4 regions of the Arthrobacter sp. C152 genome follow, and region 4 is predicted to be linked to each of the others. Evidence: riboswitches for the same ligand, from Rfam matches in the RefSeq annotation. Region 4 holds a riboswitch; each other region holds the start of a gene.

Region 1 (4,159 bases), on a different contig from region 4:
CGGGTGGCCAGCGTCAAGGGCTCCACCCGCCTGGAAGCCAAGAAGCAGCGCCGCCGCGAGTCCCGCGACACCGGCCGCCGCCGCACCGTGATTACCGAAGCGGAGTTCCTGGCGCGCCGGGAGTCCGTCGACCGGCAGATGATCGTCCGGCAGCGCGACGACAGGATCCAGATCGCCGTCCTCGAGGACGGCGTCCTGGCCGAGCACTTCGTCTCCAAGACCCAGCAGGACTCCCTGATCGGCAACGTGTACCTGGGCAAGGTGCAGAACGTGCTGCCCTCCATGGAGGCTGCGTTCGTCGACATCGGGCGCGGCCGCAACGCCGTGCTCTACGCCGGTGAGGTGAACTGGGAGGCCGTCAACCTCGAAGGCAAGCAGCGCCGCATCGAAAACGCCCTGAAGTCCGGCGACACCGTCCTGGTCCAGGTGACCAAGGACCCCGTGGGCCACAAGGGCGCCCGCCTCACCAGCCAGATCTCCCTTCCGGGCCGGTACTTGGTCTACGTGCCGGGTGGTTCCATGACCGGCATCTCCCGCAAGCTGCCCGACGTCGAGCGCAACCGGCTCAAGCGCATCCTCAAGGACCGGCTCCCGGAGCAGGCAGGCGTCATTGTCCGCACCGCTGCCGAAGGCGCTTCCGAGGAGGAGCTGACCCACGACATCAACCGCCTCCGTGCCCAGTGGGAGGGGATTGAAAGCCAGTCCACGTCCACGAAGATCCTGGCGCCGGAACTGCTGTACGGCGAACCGGACCTCACCATCAAGGTGGTCCGGGATGTCTTCAACGAGGACTTCTCGAAGCTGATCGTGTCCGGCGAAGAAGCGTGGGACACCATCGAGGCCTACGTCACCTATGTGGCGCCGGACCTGGTGGGCCGCCTGGAAAAGTGGACCAAGGACCAGGACATCTTCTCGGCCTGGCGCATTGACGAGCAGATCCACAAGGCCCTGGAGCGCAAGGTCTTCCTGCCCTCCGGCGGCTCCCTGGTGATCGACCGGACCGAAGCCATGACCGTGGTGGACGTCAACACCGGCAAGTTCACCGGCAGCGGCGGCAACCTCGAAGAAACAGTCACGAAGAACAACCTCGAGGCTGCCGAGGAAGTGGTGCGCCAGCTCCGCCTGAGGGACATCGGCGGCATCATCGTCATCGACTTCATCGACATGGTCCTGGAATCCAACCGCGACCTTGTACTGCGCCGCCTGGTGGAGTGCCTGGGCCGGGACCGCACCAAGCACCAGGTGGCCGAGGTCACCTCGCTGGGCCTGGTCCAGATGACCCGCAAGCGCATGGGCACCGGCCTGCTCGAAGTCTTCGGCGAGCAGTGCGAGGCCTGCGCCGGCCGCGGCGTGGTCACCCACGACGACCCCGTGGAGCACCGCCGTGCCAACATTGTCGCGGCGGAGCACCACGTACAGCGTTCGGACAACCGGCCCGAATCCAGGCCGGAAGCATCCCGGAACGAGGGGCACCGGACCGACAACGGCCAGCCCGCCGGACGTTCCGAGCGCAAGCGGCGGCGCGGGCGCGGCGGCCAGCAGCCGGAAGCTGCCCCGGCGGCGCCCGTGCATGTGCACACCGTCCATCCGGACCCGGCCGACGCCGAGCGGCACGCGAAGGCGGAGGCCACCAGGCTCGCCCTGGCCAACATCGCCGCTGCCGCCCACGCGGCGCACCTGCACGATGACGAGGTTGCGGCCGCCCGGCAGGCGGCGCCGGCCCAGCCGCTGGTGCAGCAGGAGTCCCCGGCAGAGCCGGAGAAGCACGACGCCGGCACCCGGCCGGCTGCCGTCCTCACCTTCGGCGGCGAAACAGTGCCGTTGCCGTTCGTGGACCACGCAGGGGAGCAGCAGGCCCAGCCCGCGCTCACCCTGGACCGGCTCGCGGAAGCTTTCGCGCACCTGGGACAGCCCGCTCCTGCCGTGGAAACCGCGCAGCCTGCTCCCGCGGTGGAAACCGCGCCCGCCGAGGCTGCGCCGGAGGCCAATCCTGCGGCGGCCGGCCCGGAAACGGCAGCGGCTGCCCCGGACCAGTCCCGCCAGCGCCGGCCGCGGCGCCACCGGGGTGCCAGCCGCGCCCAGGGCGCTGCCAACGAGACCACCGTCCAGCACCACGAGAGCGCGCCGGGGTCCGCCGCCGGGCACTCGCACGAGGCCAAGGCTCCGGAAACGGCGAAAGCCCAGTCAGCCGCTGCTGGCAAGCCCGCCGAGGAACCGATTATCCTCGGTGTCGGAGTGCCCGCGTCGGAGCTCTAGGCGCCAACGCATCACCGGAAGTCCCCGCGCCGCGGGCCGTTTCCCTCACGCCAGGGGAACGGCCCACGGGCGGGGACTTCCTGCATCCGCGGCAGTCACCTATTGCGGGCCGGCCATAACAGCTAGTCTGGAAACCGACACGGGGTGCCGCGCACAGGGCCGGCTGAGATCCACACCCGTTGAACCTGTCCGGCTAGTACCGGCGAAGGGATGTCCGTTGTCTTCGACCCTTTCCATGCCCCTGCCAGCTGCGTCCGGAAGCGCCGTGAAGCCAGCGGGGCGCGCGATCCCACGGGTCCTGTCCATCGCAGGATCCGACCCCTCCGGTGGCGCCGGCATCCAAGCCGACCTTAAGAGCATCGCCGCGCACGGCGGGTATGGCATGGCAGCCATCACCGCCCTGACAGCGCAGAACACCCGCGGCGTCCAGGCGGTCCACGTTCCCCCTGCCGCCTTCCTGGCCCAGCAACTCGAGGCGGTCAGCGACGACATCTGCATCGACGCGGTTAAGATCGGCATGCTGGGCGACGACGCCGTCATCGGCATCGTCCGTGACTGGCTTGCCGCGGTGCGTCCCGCCGTCGTGGTCCTGGACCCGGTGATGGTGGCCACCAGCGGCGACCGGCTGCTGAAGGAATCCGCGGAAGCCGCGCTCCGTGACCTGCTGCCCCTGGCCCACCTCATCACCCCCAACCTGCCCGAGCTTGCCATGCTGGTGGGCGAAGAGCAGGCGCAAACGTGGGCGGCGGCACTGGAGCAAGGGCGGCGGCTGGCCGACGCCACCGGTGCCACCATCCTGGTGAAAGGCGGGCACCTGGGCGGATCCGCCTGCCCGGATGCGCTGGTGAACACCTCCGGCCAGCTCTCCAGCGAAGTGGTGGAGGTGCCTGGAGAGCGGGTGCCCACCCGCAACAGCCACGGGACGGGCTGCTCGCTGTCCTCCGCGATGGCCACCGTGCAGGCGCGCGTGGGCAACTGGGAAGCATCCCTGCGTACGGTCAAGCCGTGGCTGGCCGGAGCCCTGGAAAACTCCGGACAGCTGGAGGTGGGGCAGGGGAACGGGCCCGTCCACCATTTCCACCACGTCCGGCCTTCCCTGCCGGAGGGCGGCTTCGCGGCACGGCTGTGGTCCGAATCCGAGCCGTACCTGGCCGAAATCCATGAGCTGGACTTCATCCGGGGCCTGGCCGGCGGCCACCTTCCCGAGAAAGAGTTTGCCTACTACCTCGCCCAGGACGCGATCTACCTCAACGGCTACTCCCGGGTCCTGGCGAGGGCCAGTGCGCTGGCCCCGTCGGAGGCGGAACAGCTGTTCTGGGCCGGGTCTGCCCGGCAGTGCCTCGAGGTGGAATCGGAGCTGCACCGGTCGTGGCTGAGCACCCGCCCGGCGCAGCGCGGCCTGGGCCCCGTGACCAAGTCCTACGTTGACCACCTGACCGCGGCATCGGCGTCGGGCAGTTACGCGGTGCTGGCCGCCGCGGTCCTGCCCTGCTTCTGGCTCTACGCCGAAGTGGGCGAAAAGCTGCACGCCCAGTTCCTGGCGGCGGGGGAGCCCCACGGCCACCCGTATGCGGACTGGCTGCGCACCTACGCCGACGAAGCCTTCGCCGAGGCCACCCGCCAGGCCATCTCGATTGTGGACGCGGCCGGGCGGAACGCCCCTGACAACGAACGGGACGCCATGGTGACGGCCTTCCGGCAGTCCTGCCAGCTCGAAGTCGATTTCTTCGACGCGCCGCGGCTGCATTCCTGACGTTCCGCCGGCAACTGCGCCGGTATCATGGAACGGCACGGTGACGGCGCGGCCGTGGGCCTGTGGTTACTATCACAACCCACCCGCCGGAACCAGCCTCATTTGCGGCCGGAGATGAAACTAGCGTATTCTTGATCTTCGGTGCTTACG
Region 2 (4,159 bases), on a different contig from region 4:
TGCTGTCGGGAGTGATCGCGGACGCCTTCGGCATCCCTGCCGCCACCGCCGCCGTCGCTGTCCTCACCGCCGCTTCCGGCGTGGTCGTTGCGGTGCGCATGCGCCGCACCGACCACCACGGCGTGCGCTGAGACCCTAGGGAACGAGTTCGAAATGGACCTGCCGGGCAGCGATGTCCGAGGCAAGCAGCCGGACCCTGACCTTGGTGCCGGATTCGAGTTCACCCGCGCAACGGGCGGTCACTGCGGGCTCGGCCACCTGGATGATGCCCGAGTTGCCGTTCCCGTTCTTGCCGTTGCCGTTTCCGTTCTGCGGCTTGGAACCGGAGATCACGATCGCGTCGAACTCCTGCCCGATGTGGTTCACCAGGAGCGCAGCCTCCACCGTGTCCAGGGCCATGCGCTCCATCCGGGACGCCAGCTGGTCCGACCCGGCCATGATCCCCGGCAGCAGCGGAAGGGCTTCGCGGGCCCAGGAGGGCACGTCCCCGCCGTTACTCAACGCCTCGCAGATCACCAGCACGAAGCGGTCCACCAGGCGGCGCAGGGGAGCGGTGGTGTGGGCGTACGCGGCACCGATGGCTGACTGGACGGCGTCTTCGGGCACGTCCCCGTCAAAGGCCGTGTAGGAGGCGCCCCGGAACAGCATGCCGGCCGAATGCATGATGGCCAGCTGGCGCGGGTCCCTGGGGTCCAGGGACCGCAGATATTCGCCGTAGCTCATTTCCCCGTCCCACGGCCTGCCCAGCACCTCGGTCTGCAGCCGGAAATGCCGCAGGGAGCGTTCGTCCGGCGCGGGCATGGTGCGCAGGATGCCCACCTTGCCGGCGAGCATCATCTGCGCGGCCGCCATGCCCGTCATCAGCGAAATCTGCGCATTCCAGTCCTCGATGGGAAGCTGCGGGACGGCGTCGATCCGGAAGCCGCCGTCGGGCAGCTGGACAATCTCCTGCTCCGGCATGTTCAGGCTGGCGCCGTTGCGTGCCCGCTCCAGCTGCACCCGCTTCAGGCCCACCTCGCGGAGCAACTCCAGCACGGGGTGGGCGCTGCCGGCGTCCAGGGCCGCCTGGGCACCCTTGTAACTGAGCTTGTCACGGCTGCGGACCCGGGCACGCCGGACGCCGACCGAGGAAACTTCGGCGTCGCCGTCGAGCACGAAATGCCACACGAAAGCAGAGCAGTCCTGGCCCGGCAGCAGGCTGCCGGCGCCCTCACTGATGACCTCCGGATGGAGCGGGATGCGGCCGTCCGGCGCGTAGAAGGTCTGGCCGCGGCGCCGCGTCTCGGCATCCAGCGGACCTCCCGGGGCCACAAAGGCCGGCACGTCGGCTATCGCGTACAACACGCGGTAGCCCGCGCCCTCCTGCTCGATGAAGACCGCCTGGTCCAAGTCCGTGGAGGAGGCGGGGTCGATGGTGACGAACCCTACGCCGGTCAGGTCGTAGGCCGGCAGCTCGAGCGAGGCGACGGCCGCTTCGGCGTCCTCTACGGCTTCCGCGGGGTAGGGGCCGGGCAGCTCCAGTTCCGTCCGCAGCGCACCCAACGCCGCCTCAAGGGCATTCTTGTGGTCGTGGACGTTGGGGGCCAGCCGATGGTGTGACACAAAACTCAGCGTATCCCCAAGTGCGCCGATAGCGCAGGCTCAGGACCCGGCGGCGTCCAACGCGTCGAGCAGGGAGGAGGCGGCCGCGGCGGGATCTGCGGCCTCCGTGATGGCGCGCACCACCACGATCCTGCGCGCACCCGCTTCAGCCACCTCGTGCACGTTGCCGTGGTCGACGCCGCCGATGGCAAACCAGGGCACGGCGTCCCCGGCCTGCCGGGATGCTTCGGCCGCGTACTTCACGAGTTCAGGGCCGACGGCGGTCCTGCCGGGTTTGGTGGGCGTGGCCCAGACGGGGCCTACGCAGAAGTAATCCAGGCCGGAGGGACCCGCTGCGGCGTCGAGCGCGGCGTCCACCTGGGCGGGGGTGTGGCTGGAGAGGCCGATGGCCGCATTGCCGTTGACCAGGGTGCGCGCCGCCGCCAGCGGCAGGTCCTTTTGGCCGATGTGGAACACCGGAGCCCCGGACAAGACCGCGATGTCCGCCCGGTCGTTGACGGCCCACAGCCGGCCATGGCGCACCGCTGCCTCCTTCAGCACCGCCAGGAGGTCCAGTTCCTCCGCCGCCTCGATGCCCTTGTCGCGCAGCTGGATGATGTCAACGCCGCCCGCGAAGGCGGCATCGACGAATTCCGCGAAGTCGCCGCGGTCCCGGCGCGCGTCCGTGCAGAGGTACAGGCGGGCGGCGTCCAGGGCGGGAATTAATGAGGGGGACTGATTCATGCCTGCAAGCCTAGTTCCTCTAAACTGGGCAGGTACTGCGGGAGCCCGCGGCAGCTGTCACAAAGCGCCGGGCTGAGAGGGCGTCAGAGCCGACCGCTTGACCTGATCCGGTTAATGCCGGCGTAGGGAAGGAAACATGTGAGCAGCCCCCTCAACATTTCGCCCGGGCCCGCGGATCCCCCCATCCAGGCCGACGTCGCCGTCATCGGCGGGGGAGTGGTGGGGCACGGCATCGCCTGGGAGGTACAGCGTTCCGGACGTTCGGTCGTGCTGGTCGATGACGCCCCGGGAACCGGTGCCAGCTGGGCCGCGGCAGGCATGCTGGCCCCGGTCAGCGAACTGCATTACCAGGAGGAAGACCTCCTGGAACTCATGCTCGAATCGTCATCGCTGTGGCCCGGCTTTGCCGCCGGCGTCGCCGCGGCTTCGGGTTCCGATTCCGGATACCAGACGACGCCGACCCTCGCCGTGGGTGCCGACGCCGCCGACCGCGCGGCCTTCATGGACCTCCGCGCCGTGCAGCAGGCCAACGGGCTGGCGGTGGAGCCCCTCACGGTCCGGGAGGCCCGCCGCCGCGAGCCCCTGCTGAGCCCCGGGATCGCCTGCGCGCTGGACACCCCCGCCGACCACCAGGTGGATCCGCGGCGGCTGGTCGCGTCCCTGCGCCGGGCGCTCGCCGCCGCTGCCCTGGCAACACCGGACGTGGCCGCGGCCGGGGCCGTGGACGGGTTTGCCGTGCCGGACCGGGCAACCGGGCTCCGGTGGGAAGGCGGTGCCGTCGCCGGAGTCCACCTCGCCGGGGGTGGCAGCATCCGGGCGGCGGAAACCGTGGTGGCCAACGGGCTGCAGGCAGGGGCACTGGAGAGCCTGCCCGCGGGGCTTGAGCTGCCCCTGCGTCCCGTGCACGGCGACATCCTCCGCCTTGCCGTGCCGCGGCACCTCCGGCCGCTGGTGACCGCCACCGTCCGGGGGCTGGTCCACGGAATTCCGGTGTACATCGTCCCCCGCCAGGACGGAACCGTGGTCATCGGTGCCACCCAGCGGGAGGACGCGCTCTCCGGCGGCCTAAGCGCCGGCGGCGTCTACCAGCTTCTGCGGGACGCCCAGGCCCTGGTGCCGGCCGTCGCCGAACTGGAGCTGCTGGAATGCACCGCCCGCGCGCGTCCCGGCACCCCCGACAACGCCCCGCTGCTGGGCCGGGTTCCGCAGCCCGCCGGCGCCGGCCCGGGCCATGTTCCGGGCCTTGTCATCGCCACCGGATTCTTCCGCCACGGCGTCCTGCTCACCCCCGCGGCGGCAGCCATCTGCAGGGACCTGATGGACGGCACGGCCGATCCCCGCTGGGAGCCCTTCGTCCCGGACCGGTTCTCCCGGCCCCTGACAGCCGCCGGCACGCACACCAAGGAGACTGCATGAACATCACCCTCAACGGAAACCCCCACACGGTGGCTGATGGCGCGTCCATCACCATGCTCGTCAGCCAGGTCACCGGCCGCCCACTCGCCGCCAACGGCCAGGCGACGGACGGCAGGAAGCTCGGCGTCGCCGTCGCGCACAACGCCCAGGTGGTGCCGCGCAGCCAATGGTTCGCCACGGCGCTCGCCGACGGTGACGAGATCGAACTAGTCACGGCAGTACAGGGAGGCTGACACCATGACCGAAACCAGCACCATCAATCCCGCCGGCCAGGCCGGCAACGGCGACGCCCTGGTGATCGACGGCGTCGAACTGGGATCCCGGCTGATCATGGGCACCGGTGGCGCGCCCAGCCTGGACGGCCTCGGCGCCGCCCTCCTGGCATCCGGCACGGCGCTGACCACGGTGGCGATGCGGC
Region 3 (4,159 bases), on a different contig from region 4:
GCATGCCATCAACATCACCTCCCGGGACGACGTGGAAAGCCTGCGGAACGAGGTGCGGTCCATCGAGGCCGGCCTGATCCGCATCATGGGCTCCCGCGAGGAACTCGAAGCCGTACGAACGGAGGCAGCCGCATGATGCAGGCAGTCCTGGCCGTGACAGCCGTCATCCTTTCCCTGGCCGCCGCGGGGGCGATCATCAGGATCGCGCGCGGCCCCTCGCTGCTGGACCGGGTACTCGCGGCCGACGTGCTGCTCGCCATCCTGGGCGCCGCCCTGTGCATCGACATGGCAGTGAACCGCCACCTGAACAACCTCATGCTGGTGGTGGCCATCTCCATCATCGGCTTCATCGGGTCCGTGACAGTGGCCCGCTTCGTTGCCGACCGGAGGGTTGACCCCAATGAATCCTGACTTCTCCGGCCCCGATGCCTGGATCGACGTGGCCTCGGCCGTCTTTATGGTGGTCGGCGCCCTGATGTCCCTCGCGGCCGCCGTCGGCCTGCTGCGCTTCCCGGACCTGCTGACCCGGATGCACGCGGCCACCAAGCCCCAGGTCCTGGGCCTGTTCCTGCTGCTGGCAGCCATAGGCCTGCAGCTGAGGACGTGGTGGGTGTGGCCGGTGCTGCTGGTGGCCTGGATCTTCCAGCTCCTCACGGTCCCCGTGTCCGCGCACATGGTGGGCCGGGCGGGATACCGCACCAAGCACCTGCACCGGGAACTGCTCAGCGCGGACGAACTCGAGGCCGTCGTGCAAAAAGCCGCCGCCGAGGCTGCCCGCGGGGACGGCTCCGGCGACGGCGGTGCGCGCTAGGTCCTAGACGATGTCCTGGCTCTTGGCGAAGCGTGCGATGGCGCGCTGGGTGCCGCGGTTGGCCAGGACCTGGATGATGGCGCTGACCGACGCCGAAATCAACGCGAAGGTCAGGGCCGAACGCAGGCTGGTGGGGACATCCTCGTTCTTGCCGGTGGGCGCTTTCTGCCCGGTGGTCTTTTCCCAGACGGTGTTGACCACCTTGGTTCCGGCCAGGCCCGCGAGCAGGCTCACCCCGGTTCCGAGCAGCTTGATGAAAAGGTTCATTCCCAGTACTCCTTGACGGCGGAAAGCGGACTGCCTCCAGCCTAACCGCTGACCCCGGGCGGCCCGGCCAGGCCCGCCCGCCCTATCCGTCCAGAGCCGAGCCGAGGACGTCCCGGAGGGCTTCCACCACCAGGTCGTGGTCCTGCACCTGGGGCAGCCCGGAAACGGTGACGGTGGCCACCGCTCCCACTCCCGTGACGAAGATGGGGAAGGCACCCCCGTGCGCGGCGTAGCGGGACTGGTCGAACCAGGCGTTGTCTTCAATCCGGCCGCCGCCCAGCCGGCCCCGCAGGCCCACCAGGAGCGACGGCACCTCGTACCGTGCGGCGGTGCGCTGCTTGGCCCGGATCCAGTGGCCGTTGTCAGGCGTGGCGCCCGGCAGTGCGACATGGAAGAGGACTTGCTCGCCCTTGGTGATGTCGATGGCGATGGGAAGGTCCCGCTCCTTGCCCAGTTCCACGAGGAGGAGGCCAAGGTTCAGGGCGTCATCCGGGGAAAACCCGGGGAACTGCAGCTCCCGGACCTCCGCCTCGACGCGGGCGATCAACGCCTCCAGGGACCCTTCGGGCTGCGTGTCGAGGGAATCCGGATCGAACTCGGTCACATGCGGCGGATTGGCACTCATGCCCCACAATCTACCCCTCGCCAGGTGTAAACTTGACCACGCCCGCAAGGGCTGAAATACACGCCTGAATTGAACCAAAACCACCATTTACAACGACAGGGGAGCGCCGCCGTCGGCATCCCGGCCAGGCCGGGAAACCGCAGGTGGGCGCTGAGAGTGCGGACCGCCGCAGACCCTCGAACCTGATCCGGTTAGTACCGGCGCAAGGGAGTCGAGTTCTCGAAGTGATTGGCAACGGCAGTCAATGCCGGATTGCCTCGCTTTCCCCTCCTGTTACCCAGGAGGATCACATGAGCACAGCAGCAATCAAGAAGACCACCAGCAAGTCCTGGCGCGTCGTGGACATTGTGGTGGCGGCCCTCGTCGCCATCGCCGGCGGCGTCATTTTCTGGGCCTGGTCCCAGGGCGCGGCCGCGGTATCCGTGCCGATGAACGCGGCCTACCCGCCCCTGACCGGCCTCATCGCCGGCGGCTGGATGATCCCGGGTGTCCTGGGGATGCTGATCATCCGCAAGCCCGGAGCCGCGCTGTTCTGCGAAACCGTGGCAGCCACCGGTGAACTCCTCATGGGTTCGCAGTATGGCACGTCCGTCCTGTTCTCCGGCTTCGTCCAGGGCCTGGGCGCGGAGATCGTCTTCGCGATCTTCGTCTACCGCAAGTTCAACCTGCCCGTGTCCCTGCTGGCCGGTGCGGCATCCGGCCTGTTCTGCGGCCTGAACGACTCCTTCGCGCCCTGGGGCTGGAACATCGCCTACTCCGGCGCGGACAAGCTGGCCTACATCGTCTTCTGCATGGTCTCCGGAGCCATCATCGCCGGCGCTCTGTCCTGGATCGCGACCCGCGGCTTGGCCCGCACCGGGGTCCTGAGCTCCTTCGCCTCGCGCAAGGCCGCAACGGAGCCCGTCTTCTCCTGATGCCCGCCGCTTCCCAGGACGCCGGGGCTCCCGCCAGGCCTGCCGCCATCACCGCCCGAGGCTGGGGCTGGCGGCATGCCGGCAGGTCCAAGCCGGCCGTCAACGCCCTCAACCTTGACATCAGCCCGGGGGAGCGCGTGCTCCTGCTGGGTCCCTCCGGCGCCGGAAAGTCCACGCTCCTGCATGCCCTTGCCGGGGTGCTGGGGGATGTGAATGACGACGGCGAGGCGGGGGATGCCGACGAGGCGGGTTCGCTGCTGGTCGACGGGGAGTCCCCGCGCGCCCGGCGCGGCCATGCCGGGCTGATGCAGCAGGACCCGGAGACCCAGGTGGTCCTGTCGCGGCTGGGTGACGACGCCGCCTTCGGCGCCGAGAACCTCGCGGTGCCCCGCGACGCCATCTGGGCGCGCGTACACGAGGCGCTGGACGACGTCGGGCTTGCCCACCTTCCGCTGGACCACCCGACGTCGGCCTTGTCCGGCGGGCAGAAGCAGCGCCTCGCGCTGGCCGGCATCCTTGCCATGCGCCCCGGACTGATCCTGCTGGACGAACCCACCGCCAACCTGGACCCGGACGGAGTGCTGGAAGTCCGCGACGCCGTCGCCCGCTGCCTCGACAAGACCGGGGCCACGCTGGTGGTGGTGGAACACCGGGTATCCGTGTGGAAGGACGTCGTGGACCGGATCGTGGTCCTGCAGCCCGGCTCCGCCACTGAGGATGCCGTACTCCTGGACGGCCCGCCGGACCGCGTCCTTGCAGAGGCCCGGACCATGCTCGCTGCCGCGGGAGTCTGGGTGCCCGGTTACGTGCCGGCAACCCGAAGCCGTGCGGCAGTTCCGGCCGCCGGGGCGGGCAACCTCCTGCTGGCCGCCGAGCAGCTTGCCGTTTCCCGCGAGCGTCCGCGCCGCAGCGGCTTCCGGAAGGTGCCGCCGGTCCCGGTCCAGGAAGGCCTCACGGCCCAGGTCCGGGCGGGGGAGGCGCTGGCCATCACCGGGCCGAACGGTGCCGGTAAATCGACCTTCGCCCTGACGCTCGCCGGCCTGCTGGAACCGGTGGCAGGGACGGTGTCCGCCACGCTGGACCTGAGCCGCGGCGCGGGCATCGATCCGTACAAGTGGAAGGCCGAACAGCTGATTTCGCGGGTTGGCACCGTGTTCCAGGAGCCGGAGCACCAATTCGTGACGGGCAAGGTGCTCGATGAACTGCGCTTCGGCCCACGCCACCTGGGCCACGGCGGGGAACGGGTCGACGAGCTGCTGGAGCGGCTCCGGCTGACCGCCCTGGTGGATGCCAACCCGTACACCCTGTCCGGCGGCGAGAAGCGGCGGCTGTCCGTAGCCACCGTCCTGGCCGCCAGCCCGCAGGTCCTGGTGCTGGACGAGCCCACCTTCGGCCAGGACGCCAACACCTGGGCGGAGCTGGCATCGTTCCTGTCCGAACTACTGGACGCCGGCACCGCGGTGGTCTCCGTGACGCACGATGCCGAGTTCACCGCCGCCCTGGGCGGGGCCGAACTGCGGATGGCCGCGGCGGAAGCGGTGG
Region 4 (4,159 bases):
GCGCCGCCTGCGAATCGGCCGACCCGTATTCGTCCCGGATGTCCTGGCTGATCCGCATCGAGCAGAACTTCGGCCCGCACATGGAGCAGAAGTGGGCCGTTTTGGCCGGTTCGGCCGGAAGGGTTTCGTCGTGGAACGCCTCGGCCGTCTCGGGGTCCAGGGACAGCGCGAACTGGTCCCGCCAGCGGAACTCGAAGCGGGCCTTGGACAGGGCGTCGTCCCGTTCGTGCGCGCCCGGGTGCCCCTTGGCGAGGTCCGCGGCGTGGGCCGCGATCTTGTAGGTGATCACGCCCGTCTTCACGTCGTCCTTGTTGGGCAGGCCCAGGTGTTCCTTCGGGGTGACGTAGCAGAGCATCGCGGTGCCGTACCGGGCGATTTCCGTGGCGCCGATGGCCGAGGTGATGTGGTCATAGCCGGGGGCGACGTCGGTCACCAGGGGGCCCAGGGTGTAGAACGGGGCGCCCTTGCAGAGTTCCTGCTGGCGCTCCACGTTTTCGCGGACCAGGTGGAACGGCACGTGGCCGGGGCCTTCCACCATCACCTGGACGTCGTATTCCCAGGCGCGCTGGGTGAGCTCTGCCAGGGTGTCCAGCTCGGCGAACTGGGCGGCGTCGTTGGCGTCCGCGGTGGCACCGGGGCGCAGGCCGTCGCCCAGGGAGAACGCGACGTCGTACTTGGCGAAGATTTCGCAGAGCTCGTCGAAGTGGGTGTAGAGGAAGTTCTCCTGGTGGTGTGCAAGGCACCAGCCGGCCATGATGGACCCGCCGCGCGAGACGATGCCCGTGACCCGGTTGGCGGTCAGCGGCACATAACGCAGCAGCACGCCGGCGTGGATGGTCATGTAGTCCACGCCCTGCTCGCACTGTTCAATCACGGTGTCGCGGAAGATCTCCCAGGTCAGGGCGTTCGCTTCGCCGTTGACTTTTTCCAGGGCCTGGTAGATGGGAACGGTGCCGATCGGCACGGGGGAGTTGCGGATGATCCACTCCCTGGTGGTGTGGATGTCGTCGCCGGTGGACAGGTCCATGACCGTGTCGGCGCCCCACTGGGTGGCCCACTGCAGCTTGTCCACCTCTTCGGCGATGGAGCTGGTGACCGCAGAGTTGCCGATGTTGGCGTTGATCTTCACCAGGAAGGCCTTGCCGATGATCATCGGCTCGGATTCGGGGTGGTTGATGTTGCTGGGGATGATCGCCCGGCCGGCGGCCAGCTCGCTGCGGACCAGTTCGACGTCGCAGTTCTCCCGAAGCGCCACGAACCGCATTTCCGGCGTGATGATCCCCTGCCGGGCATAGTGCATTTGGGTCACCGTGCGGCCTTCGACGGCGCGGCGGGGCACCGGCTGCGCGCCCTTCCACTCTGCCGAGGCGGCGCCGCGGCGCAGCGCCGAGCGGCCGTCGTCGAGCAGGTTCCGCTCCCGGCCGCTGTACGCTTCGGTGTCCCCGCGCTCTGCGATCCACTGCTCCCGGAAGGGCTGCAGGCCGCGTACCGGGTCGCTGCCCGGGCCCGCAGTCCGGTACGTCCGGAAGGGAGGGTTGGGCTGGCCGTTCGGCGAATCCTGCAGCGCAATCTCGGTCACCGGGACCCGGATCCCGGACCCGGCGTCTTCGATGTACGCCAGCGAATGCGACTTCAGGGACTGGGTCACCTGCGGTGCTTCCGCGGACTCCCCGGCCGGGATCCGGGCAGGGTTCAACTGGGTGTTTTGTGTACTCAAGGAATACTCACTTCCTTCGCCGGCATTACCCGGACAGGTTCAACGGTCGCAGGCTGCGTCAGCCCGATCTCAGCCCCTGCAGGGGCACCCGTGTGGTCAGGAACGAAGCTACCACACGCCCCGCAGCGAGCCCCGTAACATTCCCCGGTGCTAGCCTGTGCGGGCAGCGAAAGGAAGTACCGATGCCAGAAGTCATCGAGTTCAGCGGCCCCATCCTGACCGGCCCGGAGAGCGTGGAGCACGGGCTCTGGTCGGTCGATGGCCGGCTCACGTTCAGCCGCCCTGCATCACCGCCTGGCCGGATCCTCGACGGGTGGGTGCTGCCGGGGTTCGCGGATGCCCACTGCCATATTGGCCTCGGCCCCGGCGGGCCCGTCGACTCCGCCACCGCTGAAGAGCAGGCCAGGGCAGACCTCAACGCCGGAACACTCCTGGTCCGGGACGCGGGCTCGCCCGCGGACACCCGCTGGATGCAGGGCGGCCGGGACTTCCCCGTCCTCATCCGTGCCGGCCGGCATATTGCGCGGACGCGGCGCTACCTGCGGGGGTTCGCGGAGGAAGTCGAGCCGGACGGCCTCGTCGAGGCCGTCCGCAAGCAGGCGCGCGACGGCGACGGCTGGGTCAAACTGGTGGGGGACTGGATCGACAGGGGCATCGGTGACCTGGCGCCGTCCTTTCCCGCCGCCGTCGTACGCGATGCCGTCCAGGCCGCCCATGACGAAGGCGCCCGGGTAACGGCCCACTGCTTCGCCGAAGACACCCTCGACCAGATGCTCGACGCCGGCATCGACTGCATCGAGCATGCCACCGGGCTCCTGCCCCGGCACCTGCCGCGCTTCGCGGAGCAGGGTGTGCCGATCGTGCCCACCCTGGTCAACATTGCAACATTCCCCCACATCGCCGCGCAGGCGGAGCCGAAGTTTCCCCGCTACGCCGCCCACATGCGGGCGCTCTGGGAACGCCGGGCCGAACGGGTAGCGGAGGCCTATGAAGCCGGCGTGCGGATCTTCGCCGGCACGGACGCCGGCAGCGTCATCCGCCACGGCCGGATTGCGGACGAAATCCTGGCCCTGCACGCCGCCGGCCTCCCCATGGCCGCCGCCCTGGACGCGGCCTGCTGGTCAGCCCGTACGTGGCTGGGAGGGGACAATCTCGCCGAAGGTGCCCGGGCCGACGTCGTGGTGTGCGCCGAGGACCCGCGGGCAGTGCCAGAGACGGTCAGGGCGCTTGCGCACGTCGTGCTCGGCGGCCGGCTCATCCGGTGAGCCGAAGCCGCCGGAGATTCCCTGCCCGGCACTTGGAATAAATTGAAGCTTCAAGTAATTTTAATGGGTGGACACCTCATCCGGAGGGCCCGCACCACAGGGAGCATTCAATGACTGCAGAAGCCACCACCCAGGACCTCCTACCCGCCGACCTCGCCATGGGCACCGTCATGCTCAAGGTGGGCGACATGAAGGTCATGACCGACTACTACCAGCGCGCCCTCGGCCTTGACGTCGTGGCGGAACAGGACGGGGGACTGTACCTGGGCCGGCTCCGGAAGCCGCTGGTGCACCTCGCGCCGGCCCCGGGCCTGAACCTCCCCGGCAGGGGCGAGGCGGGCCTCTTCCACACCGCGCTGCTCTTCGAGGACCAGGCGTCCCTGGCGGCCACCATTGCCACCGCCGCGCAGTACGAGCCGCGGGCCTTCACCGGCAGCGCCGACCACCTCGTCAGCGAGGCCTTCTACTTCACCGACCCCGAAGGCAACGGCATCGAGCTCTACTGGGACCGGCCCCGCAGCAACTGGTCATGGAACGGGACCGACGTCGTCATGGACAGCCTGGCCCTGCCGCCGCAGCGGTACCTCGAACAGCACCTCACCGAGGAATCACTTGAAAGCCAGCGCGCCACGGCCGCCGGCGTCGGGCACGTGCACCTGCAGGTGGGCGACGTGCAGACCGCGCGCGATTTCTACGTCGGAACACTCGGCTTCGAAAAAACCGCCGGCTGGCACGGCCAGGCGTTGTTCGTCTCCGCCGGGCGCTACCACCACCACATGGCCATGAACGTCTGGAACAGCCGCGGCGCCGGTCCCCGCAAGGACACGCTTGGCCTGGGCGAGGTGCTCATCGAAGTTCCCGCCGGTGACGACGTCGGGGCGCTGGCTGACCGGCTCAAGGTCGCCGGAGTGCCAGCCCACCACACCGGCGCCGAACTCCGCTTTGAGGATCCGTGGCGCAACAAGCTCCGCGTGGCCATCCGGTAGGGCCATGCGTGCGTGGCCCTGCCCGCAGCTACTAGGCTGATGCCGTACACCCGGGCGGCCAGCGGCGCCCGGAATGCAGCTTTGCCGACGGAAGAAGGGCACATCCCATGGGCTTCACTGAGATCTTTGTCGCCACCCATGACGCAGCACTGAAACGCGCCGGCGTCCTCGACGAAGGACGCGGCGGTGCC

The links. A riboswitch is a leader RNA that binds a small molecule or an ion and turns the genes downstream of it on or off. The one in region 4 is predicted to bind thiamine pyrophosphate.
Region 1: linked by a shared signal. The riboswitch ahead of thiD (bifunctional hydroxymethylpyrimidine kinase/phosphomethylpyrimidine kinase) and the one ahead of thiC (phosphomethylpyrimidine synthase ThiC) in region 4 are both predicted to bind thiamine pyrophosphate.
Region 2: linked by a shared signal. The riboswitch ahead of thiO (glycine oxidase ThiO) and the one ahead of thiC (phosphomethylpyrimidine synthase ThiC) in region 4 are both predicted to bind thiamine pyrophosphate.
Region 3: linked by a shared signal. The riboswitch ahead of ACYSM9_RS05520 (ECF transporter S component) and the one ahead of thiC (phosphomethylpyrimidine synthase ThiC) in region 4 are both predicted to bind thiamine pyrophosphate.

The regions. Positions count from the first base shown of each region.
Region 1 is NZ_JBTZSU010000019.1:7,883-12,041, reverse strand. Features, by position in the region: gene ACYSM9_RS13675 (Rne/Rng family ribonuclease) at 1-2,256, shown strand, start outside; TPP riboswitch at 2,387-2,484, shown strand; gene thiD (bifunctional hydroxymethylpyrimidine kinase/phosphomethylpyrimidine kinase) at 2,492-4,009, shown strand.
Region 2 is NZ_JBTZSU010000014.1:62,611-66,769, reverse strand. Features, by position in the region: gene ACYSM9_RS11870 (MFS transporter) at 1-131, shown strand, start outside; gene ACYSM9_RS11865 (RNB domain-containing ribonuclease) at 136-1,602, opposite strand; gene thiE (thiamine phosphate synthase) at 1,642-2,325, opposite strand; TPP riboswitch at 2,353-2,471, shown strand; gene thiO (glycine oxidase ThiO) at 2,464-3,741, shown strand; gene thiS (sulfur carrier protein ThiS) at 3,738-3,974, shown strand; gene ACYSM9_RS11845 (thiazole synthase) at 3,979-4,159, shown strand, end outside.
Region 3 is NZ_JBTZSU010000005.1:155,964-160,122, reverse strand. Features, by position in the region: gene ACYSM9_RS05545 (Na+/H+ antiporter subunit E) at 1-136, shown strand, start outside; gene ACYSM9_RS05540 (monovalent cation/H+ antiporter complex subunit F) at 133-411, shown strand; gene mnhG (monovalent cation/H(+) antiporter subunit G) at 401-811, shown strand; gene ACYSM9_RS05530 (DUF4235 domain-containing protein) at 815-1,078, opposite strand; gene ACYSM9_RS05525 (heme-degrading domain-containing protein) at 1,161-1,703, opposite strand; TPP riboswitch at 1,791-1,930, shown strand; gene ACYSM9_RS05520 (ECF transporter S component) at 1,994-2,617, shown strand; gene ACYSM9_RS05515 (ABC transporter ATP-binding protein) at 2,617-4,159, shown strand, end outside.
Region 4 is NZ_JBTZSU010000011.1:16,604-20,762, reverse strand. Features, by position in the region: gene thiC (phosphomethylpyrimidine synthase ThiC) at 1-1,717, opposite strand, end outside; TPP riboswitch at 1,712-1,819, opposite strand; gene ACYSM9_RS10070 (amidohydrolase family protein) at 1,900-2,982, shown strand; gene ACYSM9_RS10065 (VOC family protein) at 3,093-3,968, shown strand; gene ACYSM9_RS10060 (hypothetical protein) at 4,076-4,159, shown strand, end outside.